3 regions of the Aerococcus sp. Group 1 genome follow, and region 1 is predicted to be linked to each of the others. Evidence: predicted binding sites of a transcription regulator. Region 1 holds the regulator's gene; each other region holds the start of a gene.

What was found. The regulator NrdR, encoded in region 1, represses ribonucleotide reductase genes. The targets are predictions, from matches to a motif close to ACACNATATATNGTGT.
Region 2: the regulator NrdR is predicted to act here: its motif matches at 2,187-2,202, upstream of HMPREF9243_RS08490 (deoxynucleoside kinase).
Region 3: the regulator NrdR is predicted to act here: its motif matches at 1,944-1,959, upstream of HMPREF9243_RS01935 (vitamin B12-dependent ribonucleotide reductase).

What each region holds. Positions count from the first base shown of each region.
Region 1 is NC_015278.1:1,484,651-1,491,360, reverse strand. It holds gene polA (DNA polymerase I) at 1-1,142, shown strand, start outside; gene HMPREF9243_RS10875 (DNA-formamidopyrimidine glycosylase family protein) at 1,450-1,716, shown strand; gene mutM (DNA-formamidopyrimidine glycosylase) at 1,671-2,261, shown strand; gene coaE (dephospho-CoA kinase) at 2,275-2,883, shown strand; gene nrdR (transcriptional regulator NrdR) at 2,984-3,505, shown strand; gene HMPREF9243_RS07000 (hypothetical protein) at 3,502-4,689, shown strand; gene HMPREF9243_RS06995 (hypothetical protein) at 4,650-4,904, shown strand; gene dnaI (primosomal protein DnaI) at 4,901-5,830, shown strand; gene thrS (threonine--tRNA ligase) at 6,133-6,710, shown strand, end outside.
Region 2 is NC_015278.1:1,812,087-1,818,796, reverse strand. It holds gene HMPREF9243_RS08500 (glycogen/starch/alpha-glucan phosphorylase) at 1-578, shown strand, start outside; gene pnuC (nicotinamide riboside transporter PnuC) at 728-1,480, opposite strand; gene HMPREF9243_RS08490 (deoxynucleoside kinase) at 1,497-2,126, opposite strand; gene HMPREF9243_RS08485 (bifunctional 4-hydroxy-2-oxoglutarate aldolase/2-dehydro-3-deoxy-phosphogluconate aldolase) at 2,587-3,213, shown strand; partial or broken gene HMPREF9243_RS10380 (IS3 family transposase) at 3,296-4,721, shown strand; gene HMPREF9243_RS08470 (YigZ family protein) at 5,000-5,647, opposite strand; gene HMPREF9243_RS08465 (DEAD/DEAH box helicase) at 5,804-6,710, shown strand, end outside.
Region 3 is NC_015278.1:412,723-419,432, reverse strand. It holds gene HMPREF9243_RS01935 (vitamin B12-dependent ribonucleotide reductase) at 1-1,777, opposite strand, end outside; gene rpoC (DNA-directed RNA polymerase subunit beta') at 2,073-5,753, opposite strand; partial or broken gene rpoB (DNA-directed RNA polymerase subunit beta) at 6,210-6,710, opposite strand, start outside.

The DNA.
Region 1 (6,710 bases):
ACCGCAGCAGGCTGGTAGGTTTATCCCAGTCTTATGAAGAGCAACTTGACCAGCTGCAAGAAGAAATCTACCGGGAAGCCGGGGTTGAATTTAATATTAATTCCACCCAACAGCTGAGCAAGGTTCTCTTTGAAGATATGGGACTAAAGGGTGGCAAGAAAACCAAGTCTGGTAACTATTCAACGGCCCAATCTGAATTGGAAAAATTACAAGGGGTGCCCATCATTGATTTGATCCTAGCCTATCGCCAATTAGCTAAGCTTCAATCCACTTATGTTCAAGGGATCCTCGATTATATCCACCAAGATGGCAAGGTACACAGTCGTTTCATTCAAACCCTAACCACTACCGGACGCTTAAGTTCAGCTGATCCGAACTTACAAAATATTCCTATCCGTACCGAAGAGGGGCGTAAAATTCGCCAAGCCTTTGTGCCTTCTCATCCGGACTGGGTCATTTTCTCATCGGACTATTCGCAAATTGAATTACGTGTCCTTGCCCATGTTTCTGGTGACCCTCATCTTCAAGAAGCCTTTAAAGAAAATAAGGATATCCACACCGCTACAGCGGCCAAAGTCTTCCATAAAGATGAAAAGGACATTAGTAAGGATGAAAGACGTCAAGCCAAGGCAGTCAATTTTGGAATTGTTTACGGGATTAGTGACTATGGTCTCAGTCAAAACCTTTCGATTTCTCGTCAAGAGGCCAAAGCCTTTATTGATAAATATTTTGAAATTTATCCTAAAGTGGCTGAATATATGGATAAGAGTGTGGAAATCGCCCGTGAGGCTGGATACGCTAAAACCCTCTTTAACCGCCGTCGCTACCTTCCTGACTTAAAGGCTAAAAATTATAATGTTAGGTCCTTTGCCGAAAGAACCGCAATGAATTCGCCAATTCAAGGGACGGCAGCCGATATTATTAAGGTAGCCATGGTTGAGATGGATCAAGCCTTAAAGGAACATCAACTTCAGGCAAATCTCCTCCTCCAAGTCCACGATGAGTTAATTTTTGAAGTAGCCAAAGAGGACTTAGAAGACCTAGCTGCCTTAGTTAAAGACGTCATGGAAAATGCAGTTTCCTTAGACGTCCCATTAATTGTTGATAGTAACTATGGGTCCACTTGGTATGATGCCAAGTAGGAAAATCTAAGAAAGGTTTTAATAGAGAAGATAGGCTGGGACAGGAGTTCAAAGCCCTTCAAATAAAGGGAGTAAAACCTAATTTAAAAATTAGCTTTGCTGGCATTTTCATAAACGAAGGGAGACTATTGAATACGCTTCTCTCTTCGTTTTTTTGTTTTAGCTGTTCGAATCTGAGGATATAGTATGCCTAGCGTTTTCGTCCTTTGGCGCATCCGTCGCACTCTTTACTTTATTTATGGTTATTGTTTGATTAGAATAAGTTAGACTGCTAACAGTGTTTTAGCGGGATGAAGGAGGCTAGTTAATGCCAGAGTTACCTGAAGTAGAAAATGTGAGACAGGGGCTTAATAGAGTCCTTCCTCAAGCCCAAATACAGGATGTGGAAGTAAAATGGGCAAAGATTATTAATTGTCCAGCCCAGGTCTTTCGCCAAGCCATGCAAGGGGAGACCTTTGAACGAGTCGACCGTTATGGAAAATACCTGTTTTTTATTGGAGCGATTGCGCCTGGATTAGCCATCTGCGGATGGAAGGCAAGTATTTTGTCTGCGATAGGCAGACGCCAATTTTAAAGCATAGTCACCTCATCTGTCACTTGCGTGATGGCAGGGACCTACGCTATCATGATGTGCGTAAATTTGGTCGGATATCCTTATTTTCTCGTCAAGATATGCCCCAAGCTATTAAAAATTTAAAACTCGGTCCAGAACCCTGGGATATTAACTTGGATCAATTCCAAAAAATATTAGCGGCATCCAAGCGACCCATTAAATCATTAATACTGGACCAGCAAAAAATTGCCGGCATTGGTAATATTTATGCTGATGAATCTCTATTTCAAGCGGAAATTTATCCAGGTCGGCCAGCCAATTCGTTGACTGACCAAGAGACCTTGCTCCTATTAGAAGCCATGCGAGATATACTGAATCGAGCGGTAGACTTAGGCGGCTCTAGTGTGCGGACCTATCAGAACACTTTAGGGGAGGACGGTCAATATCAAAATTATCTCAAGGTTTACCAGCGCCAGGGCCAAGCCTGTTTAAATTGTGGAAGAACCATTGAGAAAATTAAGTTAGGACAGCGAGGGACGCATTTTTGTCCCAATTGTCAGAAATAAAGGGAGTGTATGAATGACTTTTCGCTTAGGATTAACAGGGTCAATTGCTACGGGAAAATCTACTGTTAGTAATTATTTTAAAAAAGTTGGTTTTCCGGTAGTGGATGCAGACCTGGGGGCTCGAGCTGTCGTTGAGCCGGGAACACAGGGTTTACAAGCTATAAAAGAGCATTTTGGAGAGGATTTTCTCTTTCCAAATGGCACCCTTAACCGGAAGAAATTAGGGGATGTGGTCTTTACAGATAAGGATCAACTCAAAGCTCTTAATCAACTGCTCTTGCCTTATATCTATGACTGGGTCAACGACCAAGCCCAGTCTTACCAAGACCAGGGCCATCAATTGATTGTTTTGGATATTCCTTTACTTTATGAGACCAAGTACCAGGACGCTTGTGATGCGGTGATGTTGGTCTATGTTCCAGAAAGCATTCAATTGCAACGACTGATGGACCGGGATAATTTAAGTGAAGACGAGGCCTTTGACCGCATGCTGTCTCAATATAATATTGAACAGAAACTCCGCTGGGCAGATATTGTGATTGATAACCAGGGCAGCATCCAGCAAACGGAAAAGCAAGTCGAGGCCTGGTTGAGCATCCAAGGCTTTCAAGCCATAAAATAAGCTGACCAAGCTGGATTTTGCCCCTTATCCTTCCGCCTTTAAACTGTGCTATAATTAATAAAAGAAATATTTTAGAAAATGTCCAAGGAAGGTGAATATTGTGCGCTGCCCCAGATGTCAAGATAATAATACGAAGGTAATCGATAGTCGGCCTGTGGAGGAAAACACATCGATAAGAAGGCGACGCCTATGTACGCAATGTGATTTTCGCTTCACGACCTTTGAACGGGTAGAAAAGATGCCTTTACTGGTTATCAAGCGGGATGGTACCCGGGAAGAATTTTCCAAAGAAAAATTATTACGGGGCTTAGTGAGGTCCTGTGAAAAACGGCCAATCGCCCTAGAGACCTTAGAAGAAGTGGTTAAGAATATCGAATCGGACATTCGGCAAAAAGGACAAAACGAGGTGCCTTCAACCCTAATAGGGGAAATGGTCATGGATATTTTGCCCAAGATCGATGAAGTTGCCTATATTCGCTATGCCAGTGTCTACCGTCACTTCGAAGATCCTACCGTCTTTTTGCAAGAAATTGAGCAGTTGAAGCAAATGCAAAAAAATAACGCGGAGGGGCAAACGAATTTAGACTTAGAAGCCAATAACGCGGAGGAAGATCAGTCTTGAATCCATGGGAAAAGTTAAATCCACGTGAACCTCTCAAAATTATCCTCACACAAATTGTTTCCAATGCTGATCTGGAAGTCTTAACCTATCTCTACCAACCAATTATTGGGGCTGAAGCCTTTGCTCTCTATATGACTCTTTATGCCTATATTGACCGTTCGACTTATCAATCAGAAGTAATTAATCATGGGGAAATTATGGACCAATTGGTTTTTTCTAAAGAACGCTATGTCAGAAGTAGGCGCCGATTAGAAGCCATTGGCCTCTTACGTAGCTACACCCAGCAAAGTGGTCAAGCCCCAGTGCAGGCCCTCTATCAGTTGCTAGCACCGGTTTCTTCTGAGCAGTTTTTTAAGGATAGCTTAATGACTAGCTTACTTTTAGACCATGTGGGGGAAGTGCGTTTTAATCGCTTATTAGACCGCTTTAGCTTTGAAAAGATTGCTGATAGTCAGGAGAATGACTGGCAGGAGGTCACAGCGACTTTTCAGGATGTTTTTCATCTGTCCCAAAGCAGTCGCCAATTGACTGAAAGCGAAAAGCAAAGCTTGTTAAAGAAGCCTAGTAAATCCCTTATAAAAACTAGCCTGGTCAGTGATTTTGATATGGCTTATTTTACTGAGTTGGTACAAAGGTCTTTCCTCAGTGAGCGGGCGGTCAGTCAGGATGTTAAGGAGATGACCCAAAGCCTCCATGCTCTTTATGGTTTGGATGAAGTTGCCCTGTCCCAGTTTGCCATTAAGGCAAGTAATGTAAGAACCAACCAAGTGGACATTAATTACTACCAAGGCCTAGTGATCAAGGCCATGGCGGACCAACCGATAAATAAACGACCTGACTATCAAATGGACCAAGCCAAGCAGCAGACCAAGAGTCAGGGTCAGGATTTACCCAAAGAAAATCAGGATGAAGCTAGCCTAGCCTTGATCAAGGCGGCTAAGGCTTATCCGCCCCTAACCTTTGCTAAGACTATCAAAGAACAAAAAAACGGTTATCTAACTACCAACGAGATAAAAACCTTAGAGATGGTCATGAATAAGGGCCTTATCGATGGCCCGACCTTGAATATCATGATTCACTATTATTTGATCAGTCAGGAAAGTTCAAGTATCGTCAGGTCGACCTTTGAGCGGACAGTGGATGATTGGAGTCAAAAAATATTCAAAGTCCGGAACAGGCGCTGACCTATCTCAACAAACGGACTAAACGGATTCAAAAACAAAGACAAAGCAAAAATAAGCGGCAAAATACCAAACGCAAGACCTATCAAGAATTACAGCCCGCTTGGTTTAATCAAAAACAAGAGACGGCAGATAAGGAGGAAAAAATGGACCATGAAAGTGTCCAAGCCTTAGCCGATCGGATTCGGGCATTGAATAGTGAGGAGGGAGACGAATGAGAAATATTGGGGAAGATATCAGCCATGAGCTCAATAAAGGCAACTTTCGCCAACGCTTAGACCAAACCAAAGCCCAAGTCTTGAGTGATCCGGACGTTAGACAATTTATTGATAATCATAAAGAAGACTTGGACCAAGAAACGATTGACCGTTCGATATCGAAACTCTATGAATTTGTTCAAGAAAAAGAACGGATAAGAGCGGGGAAAAGGCCCAAATTTCCTAATTTCTATCCTAAGCTCATTATGAATTTTAATTATATTGATATTGAATACCAGGCGACTGATGAATTCCTCGCCGCCCAAAAAGAGCGGGAGAAGAAGCAACGGGTCACTTTACTGGAAATGCCTAAGGATTTAAAGCAAGCCTCCTTCCAAAACTTTGACCTGACCGATCCCAAACGGCAAGCTGCCTTGGAGAAGGCCATTGATTTTGTCGAAGCCATGCAGTCTAAGCCCAAGCAATTTCACCAAGGCCTTTACTTACATGGTCCGTTTGGCGTGGGGAAGTCCTTTTTAGCGGCAGCTGTGGCTAATCACCTGGCTGAACATGGTTTCACGACTACCTTGTTCCACTATCCTACTTTTATTAGTGAGATCAAGAGTGCCATCAAAGATAATCGTGTTAACCAGCGACTCAAGAGCCTCCAAGACGCCCAAGTATTAATGATTGATGATATTGGTGCTGAAAGTAATTCGGCCTGGGTCCGTGATGAAGTCCTAGGGGTTCTCTTGCAGAACCGTATGAGTCAAGGCCAGGCTACCTTTTTCACTTCTAATTTTTCCATGAAGGAATTAGAAAATCATTTGGCCCATACTAATCAAGGAGATTCGGAAACCGTCAAGGCGCAGCGGATTATGGAAAGGGTTCGTTATTTGAGCGAGGAAGTAACTATGTCCGGGCGCAACCGTCGCTATTCGGATTAGAGTCACTTCACTTTCCTAAATAAAAGCTTGAATTGTTTCATAAAAAGTGCTTTAATTAAAGCAAGTCAGTGATAGAAGACTGAATATAATCAACTTGTAGGAGAGACAGGCTAGATGGTGCAAATGCCTGACAGGTTTTATAGGATACCACTTCTTAGACTTTCTATATGACGTTAGCGCAACGTTATCAGCGTACTAGAGACACTATAGGTGTAAACTAGGGTGGAACCACGATATGAATTAGTAATCGTCCCTTCTGAGCATGCTCAGAAGGGATTTTTTTATAGGAGGAATTTGATAAAATGATACAGTTAACTTTTCCTGATCAAAGTGTAAAGGAATTTGAAGCCGGTGTGAGTGGCCGCGATGTGGCTAAATCCATTAGCAATTCTTTAGCTAAACGGGTGGTTGCTTACACTTTAAATGATGAATTAAAGGGCTTAGATGAAGCGATTGAAAGTGATGGCAGCATTCGTTTAATCGATCCTAAGAATAAAGAAACTGAACAAGAAGCCTTAGATATTCTCCGCCATTCCAGCGCCCACTTACTGGCTCAAGCTTTGCGCCGTCTCTATCCTGACATTAAATTTGGAGTAGGGCCAGCCATCGAAAATGGCTTCTACTATGACACTGATAATGGTCAAGGCCAACAAGTGAGTGAGGAAGACTTGCCACGGGTTGAAGCTGAGATGGAAAAGATCGTTAAAGAAGACTACCCAGTGGTAGGTAAGGAAGTAAGCCGTGAAGAAGCCAAGGAAATCTTTAAAAATGACCCTTATAAGTTAGAAATTATTGCTGATTTACCTGAAGATGCCACCCTTACCACCTATAGCCAAGGAGAATTTACTGACCTCTGCCGGGGCGGTCATGTTCCTTCAAC
Region 2 (6,710 bases), 330 kb from region 1:
AGTTTGTTTCCAACTATAATGTCACGGAAGCAGAATACCTCATTCCGGCGGCTGATATTTCTGAACAAATTTCCTTGGCTTCAAAAGAAGCGAGTGGGACGGGTAATATGAAATTTATGCTCAACGGTGCCTTAACCATTTGTACCTTGGATGGGGCGAATGTGGAAATTGCTGAGCGGGTAGGGGAAGACAACATCTACACCTTTGGTAAGTCTAGTGATGAGATTATTGATCTCTATGCGAATAATGGCTATAATCCGCAAGATTACTATAATCGTCCCGCCATTAAAGCCCTGGTCGACTTTATTGTGAGTGCGGAAATGATTCGCTTAGGCCACGAAAGTCAATTACGGCGTCTCTATGAAGATATCAAGAACAAGGACTACTTCATGGCGATGATTGACTTAGAAGAATACATTGCCCTCAAAGATAAGATGTACCAAGACTATGAAGACCAAGAAGCTTGGTTGGATAAGGTCCTAGTCAATATTTCAGAAGCGGGCTACTTCTCCAGTGACCGTACCATTTTGGAATATAATGAGGATATTTGGCACTTAGAAGTGGACGATCCTGAATAAACGATTAAAAAGACATAAGTAAAACAAAAATGCAGCAAGCCAAAGGACTTTGCTTGAGAAGTAGGAGCGATCAGAACTTCTCAGTGATCCTTTTGTGCTTGCTGCACTTTTTTATTTATTGTGTTGTTGAAGATGGAAGCGACAAGTTTTTAGTCGATGCATTCGTTTTCGTATTCTAAGGCCGAGCTCTTGCCTTTAGACCAGATAATTAAACCGGCAATCCCTTGGGCTAACATGCCTAGGTAAGAGAAACCAACAATGAGGTTGCCTGCTTGTAACCAAAGAATTACAGAGAGGACGTCGTTAATTAACCAGAGATAGTAGCCGTCCTTGTGACCAGTCACTTGACGTTGTTGGGCGGTAAAGGAAATCCCGTTAGTGATGGCGTCTAAGACAATTTGTTGGCCACCCAATACATAGGAGAAGGCCCCTAAACCAATAGTCCAGAAGAAGACAGCTTGGCAAATTATTTTTAAATTAAAGTATTGGTCCACGTGGAGGTCACCATTTTCGTCCCGACGTTTAGCCCAACTGAAGTGGCCAACAAATTCGGTGATGAGATAGTAAATAGATGAAAACATATCTCCGTATATTCCTAGGATAGCGGCAGCGGCAATGCCGAAGATGTTTTGAATCCCGTTAACGATAAAAGTGGGTTGCCATTGAATGGCTAAGGTCCAAGTGCCTAAAAATCCAAAGATACTCATCCCTAGAGACATAAGGATGTTAAGGTCAAATTCTTGGCTGGTTAAACTGGTAATAATTCCGTATAAATTAAATCCCAAGGAGACGATAAAACCAAAAGCGATGATGGCTAATTCCACCTTGTTGAGTGGTTTTAAGGCGCGGTGAATACATTCTTTTAAGGACAGGGTCTTAGTGGCTTTGTTTTGTTCTTGCATATATTTTCCTCGTTTTCTATTGAATTTTTTCTAAGTAAGTGCCAATGCTATCGAAAATAATTTGGGCGTCTTGGGGGCGATGAATGTCATAATTATCCACATTTAGCCGCATTTTAGGTGACTGGTCATATTCTGCATACCATTGACCATAGTGGCTGTGGAGTTGACGGTAATAATCGTAAAGGCCGTTATCAGAACTTGGTTGTTCATAAACCCGGCCCCGTTTTTTGATGTTTTTGACAGCGTTGTCTAGGGAACTATCTAAAAAGACTAAGAGGTCAGGAGCCTTTTTAGGTAGGCTGTCTAATTCTTCCATCATGTTGGCTAGTAAGTCACGGTAGATGGCAAACTCTTCTTCAGAGATATTCCCGTTTAAGACATTCAAATAGGTGAAAAGCTCGTCTTCGTAAATACTACGGTCCAAAACGTTATTATTATCGAAAAAGGCTGCCTTAATATTTTTAAAACGTTGGTTTAAAAAGTAAATCTGTAAGGAAAAGGCATATTTCTTGGGGTCTTGGTAATATTTATCAAGGATGGGGTTTTCCTCGACAGGTTCGTAAAATACTTTTGTGCCTAAATATTCAGCTAATTTTCCGGCATAGGTCGATTTTCCTGCGCCGATGGTTCCAGCAAAAACTATCACTATTGTAATCCCTACTCTCTAACTATATATTGTGCTGTTTTCTTATAAAAATAAGTGTAAACACTATATCTTGTGTCCGAAAAGTGTTCTATCATAGGATATTGATAAGGCCAAGGAAGAAATTTTCCTGCGCTCTTTGACCTATTTGACTAAGCTTGAGACTTCCTGGATGGCTCGGCCTGATTATTTTTAAAATTTAATTAAGCTTTTATATTTAGTGGTCTTCTTTATAAAAATTCTAAAATGACTGATAAAGTGATGAAATCGCTTGCGAAAGCGTTAACAAGCTGCTATAATAAGCCTGTGAGTCCCTTACAATGCTTACCCAAAATCTGTAAGGGCTTTTTTGTTTTCAAGAAAATATAAAGCAGTCCGGGGCTTTTTTCTAGCAAATCCTAGTAATCGTGTTAGACTGAATAATAATAAGCAGCGTAATTGCAATGAGTGGAGGGCATTAGGTATGGCAGAAACTTTTAAAGAACAATTGGGTAAAGAGCAACTCTTACCCTTATACACGGTCAATGACTTAGGGTCGGTAGCCTTAGCTGAGGCGGTTTTAAGCGAAAATAACTTATCCTTTATCGAAGTGACCTACCGCAGTGACCTGGCTTCTCAAGCCATCCAGCAATTGTCGGATAGGGGAAAATTAGTTGTGGGAGCAGGCACAGTCCGTGACTTGGATACCGCCAAGGACGCCGTTGACCATGGCGCGCAATTTATTGTCAGTCCTGGTTTATCGACTGAAGTGGTCAACTATTGTTTGAAGGAAGATATTCCTGTTTTCCCCGGAGCAGTTACTCCAAGTGAAATCATGCAAGCCATGGATTTAGGCCTTGACGTGGTGAAATTCTTCCCAGCCAATGTCTATGGGGGGCTGTCAGCGATTAAGTCTTTAGCAGGACCTTTCTTTGATATTCAATTCATCCCCACTGGCGGGGTCAATAATGATAACTTCACCGACTATTTAGCCAATGATGCCGTATTGGCAGTGGGGGGCTCCTTTATCTTGTCTGAAAAAGAGGTCTTAAAAGATGAAGGAAAGACAGCCTCAGAAAAATTAGCGGCCTTAACCAAGCAGCTCCACTAAATTTATTGGAAGGAAAACACCCAGCTTTTTGTAGTGACCCCCAAAAGTTGGACTAAGAATTCAACTTTTGGGGGTTATTTTTATGTCTAAATATTCATTAGAATTTAAACTGAATTTAGTAGGAGACTATATTGCGAAAAAGGAAGTTATCGAACCTTAGCTAATAAAGCAGGAATAGATCCTTCTATTTTACGAAGGTGGGTTAATAACTATTATGAATTTGGTGTAGATGGTTTAAAGAAAAGGCGGACTCAACAGGTTTATACTGTTGAATTCAAATTAAATGCGATAGAATTGTATGAAAGTACGGAAATGAGTTATCGCGAATTGGCCAATTCATTAAACATGAATAATCCAAGTCTAATCGCTAATTGGCGAAGAGCTTATCATGAAAGAGGACTTGATGGCCTTTCCGCGAGGAAAGGAAGGCCACCTAAAGTGTCTAAAAAGAAATCACAAATCAATCAAATAAAGGATAGCAGCGAAACCAATCAGTTAAGTGAAGCAAAAATAAAGGAACTTGAACAACGGATTACGGATTTAGAAATTGAGAACAAATTTTTAAAAGGATTGAGGAGACGTGTGGCTCAAAGAGTCAAGCGAGAAAAGAAGAAATAGTGACCGAAATCACACGTCTCCATGATGAAAAATATGCTTTAAAAGATATTCTTAGCGTTTTAAAGTTTCCTAAATCGACCTACTTTTATTGGAAAAATAAAGATGAGGAAATTGATAAGGATGCCGATTTAAAAGAGGAAATGAAAGACATCAGAGAAACCCATAAGGATTATGGTTATCGAAGAATGCGAGCTGAACTGCTTTCCCGTGGTTATAAGGTCAGTAAAAACAAAGTTCAACGCCTAATGAAAATTATGGGGATACAGGTCACTAGCTATACTAGAAAGACAAGAAAATATAATTCCTACAAAGGAACGATTGGAGAGATAGCGCCAAATCGTATCAACCGGCGGTTTGATTCGACCATTCCTTATCAAAAAATAACAACAGACACAACAGAATTTAAATACTACTATGCCGATGATTCTGGGAATTATCAAACTGGAAAACTCTATTTAGATCCTTACATGGATCTATTTAATCGAGAAATTATTTCTTTTAAGATAACACATCAGCCTAATGGACAAAGCATGTTGGAGGGGCTACAAGCTGCCATTGAAGCAAGTAAATTATGTCCATACAGAAGAACCTTTCATTCTGATCAGGGCTGGGCCTATCAAATGAAAAGTTACACCCGGCTCTTGAAGGATCACCGAATTTTTCAAAGTATGTCTCGTAAAGGAAATTGCTTAGATAATTCGCCAATGGAGAATTTCTTTAGTCTACTAAAACAAGAAGTCTACTATGGTCGGACTTATCATTCCTTTGAAGAATTAGCACAAGCGATTGAAGATTTTATAATCTATTACAATGGTGAAAGAATCAAAGAAAAATTAGATTTTAGGAGTCCTATAGAATTTCGTCTTCATCACGCTTCTTTCGCCGCTTAATGATTACACATAAACTTTAAACTTATCAAGAGCCGCTACGCTCTTCCTCTTGACAAGTTTAAATTTCTGAGTAAATGTGTCGGCAAGAAATAAGCAAGAACTGTAAGCAACAAAAAAGAGCTGGCCAAAGGCCAACTCACTATATATAAAGTCCAACTTATTGGGGTCACCATATTTAGCGGCTGGGTGTTTTTTGGAGGAAAAATTTTTTAGTCAGTTAAAAATTGGCAGCAAGTAAGCCTGATTTCACCCCCTGGGGTAAGATCAGGCTTATTTCTTTATTGATCAGTATCGACCGGGACAGGTACGTCCACATAGACCTCTTCACCAATATGAAAGCTGGCTTGGGCAGCAGTAAGGTTGGTGAGTTCTTCTTGGAGTTTGTCCACTTCTTGGCTCGGAACGCCTAAGTGATAGGTCACTTTTTCCAAGTAGGTGGTGTCTAGGAGAGAATAGGGGGAGTTTTCCACCCAGTAGGCCATACTGCCATTGAGGGAATAATCGATAGTCACATCGACTTGGGTTTGCAAGCGGCGTTCAACCACACCAATCTGGTGGACAGCTTCGGAAACGGCACCGCTATAGGCACGGACTAGACCGCCAGTTCCCAATTTGGTGCCCCCAAAATACCGGGTAACCACACAGGCAACGTTTTTTAAATCCATATTTTTTAGGACTTCCAGCATGGGCACTCCAGCTGTTCCGCTGGGTTCACCATCATCGAGGGCCCTTTGAATTTCATTATGCTCACCGATTTGGTAGGCGACACAGTTGTGGGTGGCCTTATAATGTTCTTTTCTGACTTCTTCAACAAAAGCGTCGGCTTCTTCCTTCGTGTAGGCACGCTGAATCCGACAAATAAAGCGTGATTTTTTGATTTCTATTTCATGTTCACCAGCACATTTAATGGTACGGTATTCAATCATTGATGGCTCAGCTCGTTTCTGTTTATTTTCTCCTTATTGTAACTAAAGCAGGTCTAAACTTCAAAAGTCTCCTTTTATTCGTCAATTGAGAGGGGAATTTGGCTATAAATTACGGATGAATAGTTTAGTCAGGTGATGAAAGGAGGATGAATAAGCGTGCAAGACTTACTTTTAGGACGGCTGCTGGCGGCGAGTGAGCTGCCCGATAACCTTGATTTAAACAGTATTCCTAGTCTCCCAGCGATTAAAGCTGAGGGAAAGCAATTAATTTGCCAACGTTGTTTTAACCAGCTGGCTTTTCAGCCTAATCCTTGTCTTTGTGACGGCCTCTGTTTTTATTGTTTAAATTGCCTGGCCTTCGCCAAATTAAGGACCTGCGACCGGCTTTATTATGACCTAGACCCTCACTTTTACTTTAGAGACTTATGTCGGGAGCAAACTTACCTAGAATGGCCCGGGACCCTATCGCCCCAGCAAGAGCAGTGTGCTAAACAATTACTGACTTCCTATCAAGCGGGGCGGGATCACTTGGTTTGGGCGGTCACTGGAGCAGGGAAAACAGAGATGATTTTTCCCCTAGTGGACTATGCCCTCCGTCAGGGTCAGCGTATCGCCTTGGCTACGCCTCGGGTCGATGTCTGTAATGAGTTATTTCCCCGCTTTCAAGCTGCCTTTCCGGATATTGATATTCTCCTCCTCCATGGCAAGGTGGACCACCCCTACCGGCTTAGCCCCTTGACTATTGCTTCGACCCACCAGTTACTGCGCTTTTACCAGGCCTTTGATCTTTTAATTGTTGATGAAGTCGATGCTTTTCCCTACCATGGTGACCCTTTATTAGAGGCAGCTAGTCGGCGAGCAGTTAAAGACACCGGCGTGCGAGTGGAACTCACGGCCACCCCTTCAAGAGACCAGCAAAGGGCTATCAAGCAGGAAAAAGTTGCCGCTTCTATCCTGCCAGCCCGCTACCACCGCCATCCTCTCCCGGTTCCTAAGCACCGCTGGGTGGGCAATTGGCGACAAGCTATTGCTAAGGGGCGCTTGCCGGGCGTATTAGGGTCAA
Region 3 (6,710 bases), 1.0 Mb from region 1:
GTTCCTTGGCCAGTTCGATGGAGGTTTGGTAAGCCGTTACCGCGATGGTTTCAAAGACTTCATCGACTAATTGGTTACCTTCCTTAGAACCATAGCGTTTTTCACAGTAGATTAAGAGATCAGCTAGACCCATTACCCCTAAACCGATCCGACGTTCACCAAGAGCTTGTTTCTTGTTAGCTTCCAAGAAGTATGGTGTAGCATCGATGACGTTATCTTGCATGCGGATAGCGGTAGCTACTGTTTTTTGTAATTTCTTCTTGTCGAGGCGTTTATTTTCCTTATCAGCCATTTGAGCCAGGTTAATGGCACCCAGGTTACATACGGAATAAGGCGCTAGGGGTTGTTCCCCACAAGGGTTGGTTGCCACAACCTTTTGCCCGTAAGCCACCGCATTGGTGTCTTCGTTAGCCCGGTCAATAAAGAAAATCCCTGGTTCAGCCGCGTAAGTAGCACAAATGTTGATTAATTGCCATAATTCTTGGGCAGGTAGGGTCCGGTAAGTGGTAATTTCATGACCCATGGCTTCCCATTCACGCACATCGCCAATTTCTTGCCATTGGCTGTCGTAAGCGGCCATTTCTTCTTGGTCATATTTTTCCACTGCTGGGAAGCGTAGGCTCCAATCTTTGCCTTCCTTAACAGCTTCCATAAAGTCAGATGAAATAGCTACCGAAATATTGGCCCCAGTTAAGAAGTCGGGTTCATTGACTTCATAATGGCCGCCTAGTTCCAAGTTTTCCTTGGCTTCAGCGTAAGCTGCATCGCTCACATCGCCGCCTTGTTTTTCCTTGAGGTCAACCACCGCTTGGAACATGTCAATTTGGGCTGGAGTTGAATAAACAAATTTTAACTTTTCATCGACTAATTGTTTAATGTAGCTGTCCTTGGAGCTTTCCTTGATAAATTGGAGGATACGTGGGTTTTGCATCTTAGAAATAATGAATTCCAAAATATCTGGATGCCAGTCAGCCAACATGATCATTTGGGCCCCACGACGGCTACCCCCTTGTTCCACCAAGTGGGTTAATTTAGCAATGTCATCTAACCAGGAAACGGCCCCGGAGGACTTGCCGTTAACCCCACGAACCAGGGAGTGACGTGGTCTTAGGGTTGAGCCATTGGTCCCTACACCCCCACCACGAGACATAATTTCCATGACTTCCTTACGGTGGTCAGCAATACCACCCCGGGAGTCAGGCACATAAGGCATGACATAGCAGTTAAAGTAGGTGACATCGGTTCCGGAACCCGCACCATATAAGACCCGGCCGGCAGGAACAAAGTTACCCTTGGATTCTTCTTGGTAGAAGGCCGCTTCAATCTCTTGGCGGCGGTCTTCATTTTTATCAATGGCTGCTAGGCCATGGGCATTCCGTTTGGCAATTTGTTCATAGTAGATTTCTAAAGGTTTGTCGATTTCATCCAATGGGCGTTTTACCAGGCCAGTTTCCTGTTCTTCTCCCATTAGGGACCCACGATAGGCTTCTTCGACCCAAATGGTTGCGGTCTTGTTCTCAATGGCTTGGACAATCCCGATCCCCCGTCCTGGATATTGCGGGTCAGGGCGGACAGTTAATACCACTAAGTCACCAGGGGCTAAGGTTTCTTTCATGGTGTCTTTAAAGGAATAACGGTCCAACATGACCATCCGACTGATGCCAGAGAAGGTTTTGTTCATGTCTTCTGTTATCGGATAAACTTGAGGGAAGGATTTGATGGCTTGGTTAAGCGCCTCTTTATTCCATTCCACAATATTCTTCATCGCAGTTTCCATAATGAATCTCCTTTATACTTTACTTGTTTGTAGACTTTTCAGCTGCTTTAGCGTGAGTTAAGTTAATGGTCTATCGGCTAAAAATTAGCTGCATTGCTATTATAGGAAAAACTTAAGCAGAAAGCAAGCTTAAAAATCAATATATAGTATCAATTAAAAAGCAACAACACTATATATAGTGCTGTTGCTTAACTTGCAGTGGTTAAAGCCCAGTCCCATGGCCTTGGGCAAAAAGAGAGGCGCATATCTTGTAGTCGGATATGCGCCTATCCTCTTTTAATGGCTTCTACCTTAATTAAGGCATACCGCTATAGTTTTCATCGATTGGTTTGGTAATTGTGGCAATTTCGGCTGGGTTTTCGTTGTCAGATGGCTCATGGGCCGGCACTTCAACAACTTGTTCCACACCTAATTTTTCTGGTTCCATGTGACGGTAGCGACCGACACCAGTACCAGCAGGAATTATCTTACCAATAATGACGTTTTCTTTCAATCCAAGTAACTCATCCCGTTTACCGCTAATAGCAGCGTCAGTGAGGACCTTGGTAGTTTCTTGGAAGGACGCGGCAGATAGGAAGGACTTAGTTTCCAGGGCTGCCTTGGTAATTCCTAGGAGGACTGGTTGACAAGTAGCTGGTTGTTGGCCAGTCTTAATAATTTCCTCATTGGCGTCTTCAAATTCACCAATGTCCATTAAATGTCCTGGCAACAAGTCAGAAGCGCCTGGGTCTAAGACTCTTACCTTACGCATCATTTGACGTAGGAGGACTTCCACGTGCTTGTCGTTAATGTCCACCCCTTGTTGACGGTAAACCCGTTGAATTTCCGCTAACATGTAGTTTTCTACAGTGAGGGAATTAGTGATCCGGAGCAATTCTTTGGGATCAATGGGCCCTTCGGTTAATTGGGCACCACGTTCAATCAAGTCGCCTTCACTGACCTTCATACGAGCAGTGTAAGGGACCTTGTATTCGCGTTCGTCAGTTTCCCCTTTGACGGTAACCGTTTTGGTCCGAGTTTCTTCTTCAATATCAATCGCCACGACTTCCCCGGTCACTTCAGTAATCACTGCTTGCCCTTTTGGATGACGGGCTTCAACGATTTCTTGAACACGAGGTAAACCTTGGGTAATGTCATCCCCGGCCACCCCACCGGTATGGAAGGTACGCATGGTCAACTGGGTACCAGGTTCCCCAATGGATTGGGCAGCCACGATACCAACTGCTTCACCGACTTCAACTTCACCATTGGTTGCCAAGTCAGAACCGTAGCAGTACTTACATACCCCATGGCGGGTCCGACAGGTAAAGGCAGAGCGAATGGTGACTTGCTTGATGCCAGCGTCTTCAATTTTTGCAGCGGTCTCTGGTGAAACCAACTCATTATGGTGGGCGAGAACTTCACCAGTTTCTGGATCACGGACAGTTTTTTGGATATAACGACCAGTCAGGCGTTCAGCCAGGCTTTCGATCATTTCATTACCCTCTTTAATGGCTGAAACGGTTAAACCGCGGTCGGTTCCACAATCATTTTCACGGATAATCACGTCTTGGGCGACATCAACCAGACGACGGGTGAGGTAACCAGAGTCAGCCGTCTTCAAGGCGGTATCGGTCATCCCTTTACGCGCCCCGTGAGTGGAGATAAACATTTCTTGAACCGATAGCCCTTCACGGAAGTTGGAAGTAACTGGCAGTTCAATAATCTTACCACTTGGACCCGCCATCAAACCACGCATCCCCGCTAATTGGGTAAAGTTGGAGATGTTACCACGAGCACCAGAGTCCATCATGATAAAGAATGGGTTGTCTGGAGACAGACTGTGTTTCAATTCGTCTTCAATGTCGTTTTTAACATCATTCCAAGTGCTGATGACTTGGTCATAGCGTTCGTCATCGGTAATTAAACCACGACGGTATTGCTTCATGATATTGTCAACGCGTTTGTGTCCCTTGTCCACGTGTTGGTCCTTGGCATCTAAAACGGTAATATCAGCAATCCCAACGGTAATCCCTGACTTGGTGGAGTAGTAGTAACCAAGAGCCTTCAAGCGGTCTAAGAATTGGGAGGTTTCAGTAACCTTCAAGCGCTTGAAGATGGCGGCGATAATTTCTTCTAAGTAGCCCTTCTTAAATGGCGCCGTGGTCTCTAATTGAGCAATGGCTTTTTCGGTATCTTCCCCAGGGTTGACGAAGAAACGATCAGCGGTTTGACCATTTAAGTTTTCTGATGTGGGCTCATTAATATAAGCAAAATCAGCCGGCATGATCTCATTAAAGAACAATTTACCAATAGAGGTAATCATTAATTGTTCTTTTTGTTGGTCGGTCCAGGCATATTTAGGGAAGTGTTTCGGACTGATCACCACCCGGGTATGCAATTGAGCCGCCCCATTAGTATAAGCAATATGGGCTTCGCTGAGTGAAGAAATCTTCATTCCTTCCCCAGTCATCCCGGCTTCTTCTTGGGTTAAGTAGTAGTTCCCTAAGACCATGTCTTGGGATGGGGTAACCACTGATTGACCATCTTTAGGGTTTAGGATGTGGGAAGCGGCCAGCATTAAGATACGCGCTTCAGCTTGGGCTTCTTCTCCTAAAGGTAAGTGGACCGCCATTTGGTCCCCGTCAAAGTCGGCATTATAAGCTTCACAGGCTAAGGGGTGAAGACGGATCGCCTTCCCTTCAACCAAGACTGGTTCAAAGGCTTGAATCCCCAAACGGTGGAGAGTAGGTGCCCGGTTAAGTAATACCGGGTGTTCACGCATGATCTCTCCGAGAGGTTCCCAAACAGCATCATCCTTACGTTCAATCATCCGTTTAGCATGTTTAGCGTTGGTGGCAATTTCACGGTCCACCAATTCCCGAATCAAGAATGGTTTAAAGAGTTCTAGGGCCATTTCTTTAGGCAGACCACATTGGTAGAACTTCAAGTGTGGTCCAATGGCAATAACGGAACGTCCAGAGTAGTCCACCCGTTTCCCTAAGAGGTTTTGGCGGAAACGACCTTGCTTCCCTTTCAACATATGGGAGAGGGACTTCAATGGGCGATTACCCGGTCCAGTCACAGGACGGCCGCGACGACCATTATCGACTAGGGCGTCAACGGCTTCTTGGAGCATCCGTTTTTCATTTTGAACAATAATATTTGGTGCATTGAGGTCTAATAAACGTTTTAAACGGTTATTCCGGTTAATCACCCGGCGGTAGAGGTCGTTTAAGTCACTGGTTGCGAAACGGCCCCCATCCAGTTGCACCATGGGACGGAGTTCAGGTGGGATCACAGGGATCACATCAAGAACCATCCATTCCGGTTTATTCCCGGATTTTCTAAAGGCATCCATGATGTCTAAGCGACGGATCGCCCGGGTCCGTTTTTGACCCTTAGCTGTCCGTAATTCTTCTTTTAATTCCGCACATTCACGCTCAAGGTCTACGCGGCGGAGAAGTTCCTTAATGGCTTCAGCACCAATTCCCGCTTGAAAACGGTCGCCATATTCAGCCTTATACTCCCGGTATTCTCTTTCAGAAAGTAATTGCTTAGGCGCTAAAGGTGTGTCCCCACCATCAATGACCACGTGAGAAGCAAAATAAATCACTTCTTCAAGGGATCGTGGACTCATATCTAAGATCAGGCCCATCCGACTAGGGATGCCTTTAAAGTACCAAATATGGGTAACTGGTGAAGCTAATTCCAAGTGGCCCATCCGTTCACGACGGACCTTGGCCTTGGTGACTTCAACCCCACAACGGTCACATACCACACCCGCATAACGGATGCGTTTATACTTTCCACAGGCACATTCGTAGTCCTTGGTTGGCCCAAAAATACGTTCACAGAAAAGACCATCTTTTTCTGGTTTTAAGGTACGGTAGTTGATTGTTTCCGGTTTCTTGACTTCACCATAGGACCAGGAACGGATCTTATCTGGTGAGGCTAAACCAATTTTTATACTTTCAAATTTATTTACATCGACCAAGAGGTCAACCTCCCTCATTAATCACTGAAACTGCTAAGAGCTAGAGCAAATTGACATTATACTTTGCTGTGACTGTCACACTCTATTCAAACCTGTTCCAAGCGCGAGGTGAGCTCCATTTCAGAAGTCCTTCTAAATCCTCTTTGAGGATTTACTGCAAACTTCTTCCAATGGTCTCCCCTCTTTTTGCGCTTGTCACACTCTATTCAAACCTGCTCCAAGCGCGAGGTGAGCTCCATTTCAGAAGTCCTTGCAAATCCTCTTTGAGGATTTACTGCAAACTTCTTCCAATGGTCTCCCCTCTTTTTGCGCTTGTCACACTCTATTCATTTGCTTGTTTTTTGGCGATGATTTCTTCGTCATTGCCTTCGCTTTGTTTTTCTTCTTGGTTCTTATCCTTGTCTTCATCTTCTTGTTCTTGTTCTTGGTTTTCTTTGTAATCACGACGGGTGACTTGGACTGGGTCTTCATCACGTAAGTCAAGTTCCTTGTCACTTTCATCGAGGACTTGGATGTCTAAACCTAGGGATTGTAACTCTTTGACGAGCACGCGGAAGGATTCCGGTACACTTGGTTTAGGAATTGGGTCACCTTTTACGATAGCTTCGTAGGTTTGAACCCGGCCAACCACGTCGTCTGATTTATAGGTAAGGATTTCTTGTAGGGTGTAAGCAGCACCGTAAGCTTCCAGTGCCCAAACTTCCATTTCCCCGAAACGTTGTCCCCCAAACTGTGCTTTACCACCTAGTGGTTGTTGGGTAACTAGGGAGTAAGGTCCAATAGAACGGGCATGGAGCTTGTCATCGACCATGTGGGAGAGTTTCAAGTAGTACATCACCCCTACAGAAACGCGGTTATCAAAAGGTTCACCGGTCCGACCGTCGTAAAGCACGGTCTTAGCATCTTCAGCCATGCCGGCTTCTTTAACGGTTTCCCAAATATCTTCATCTTGGGCCC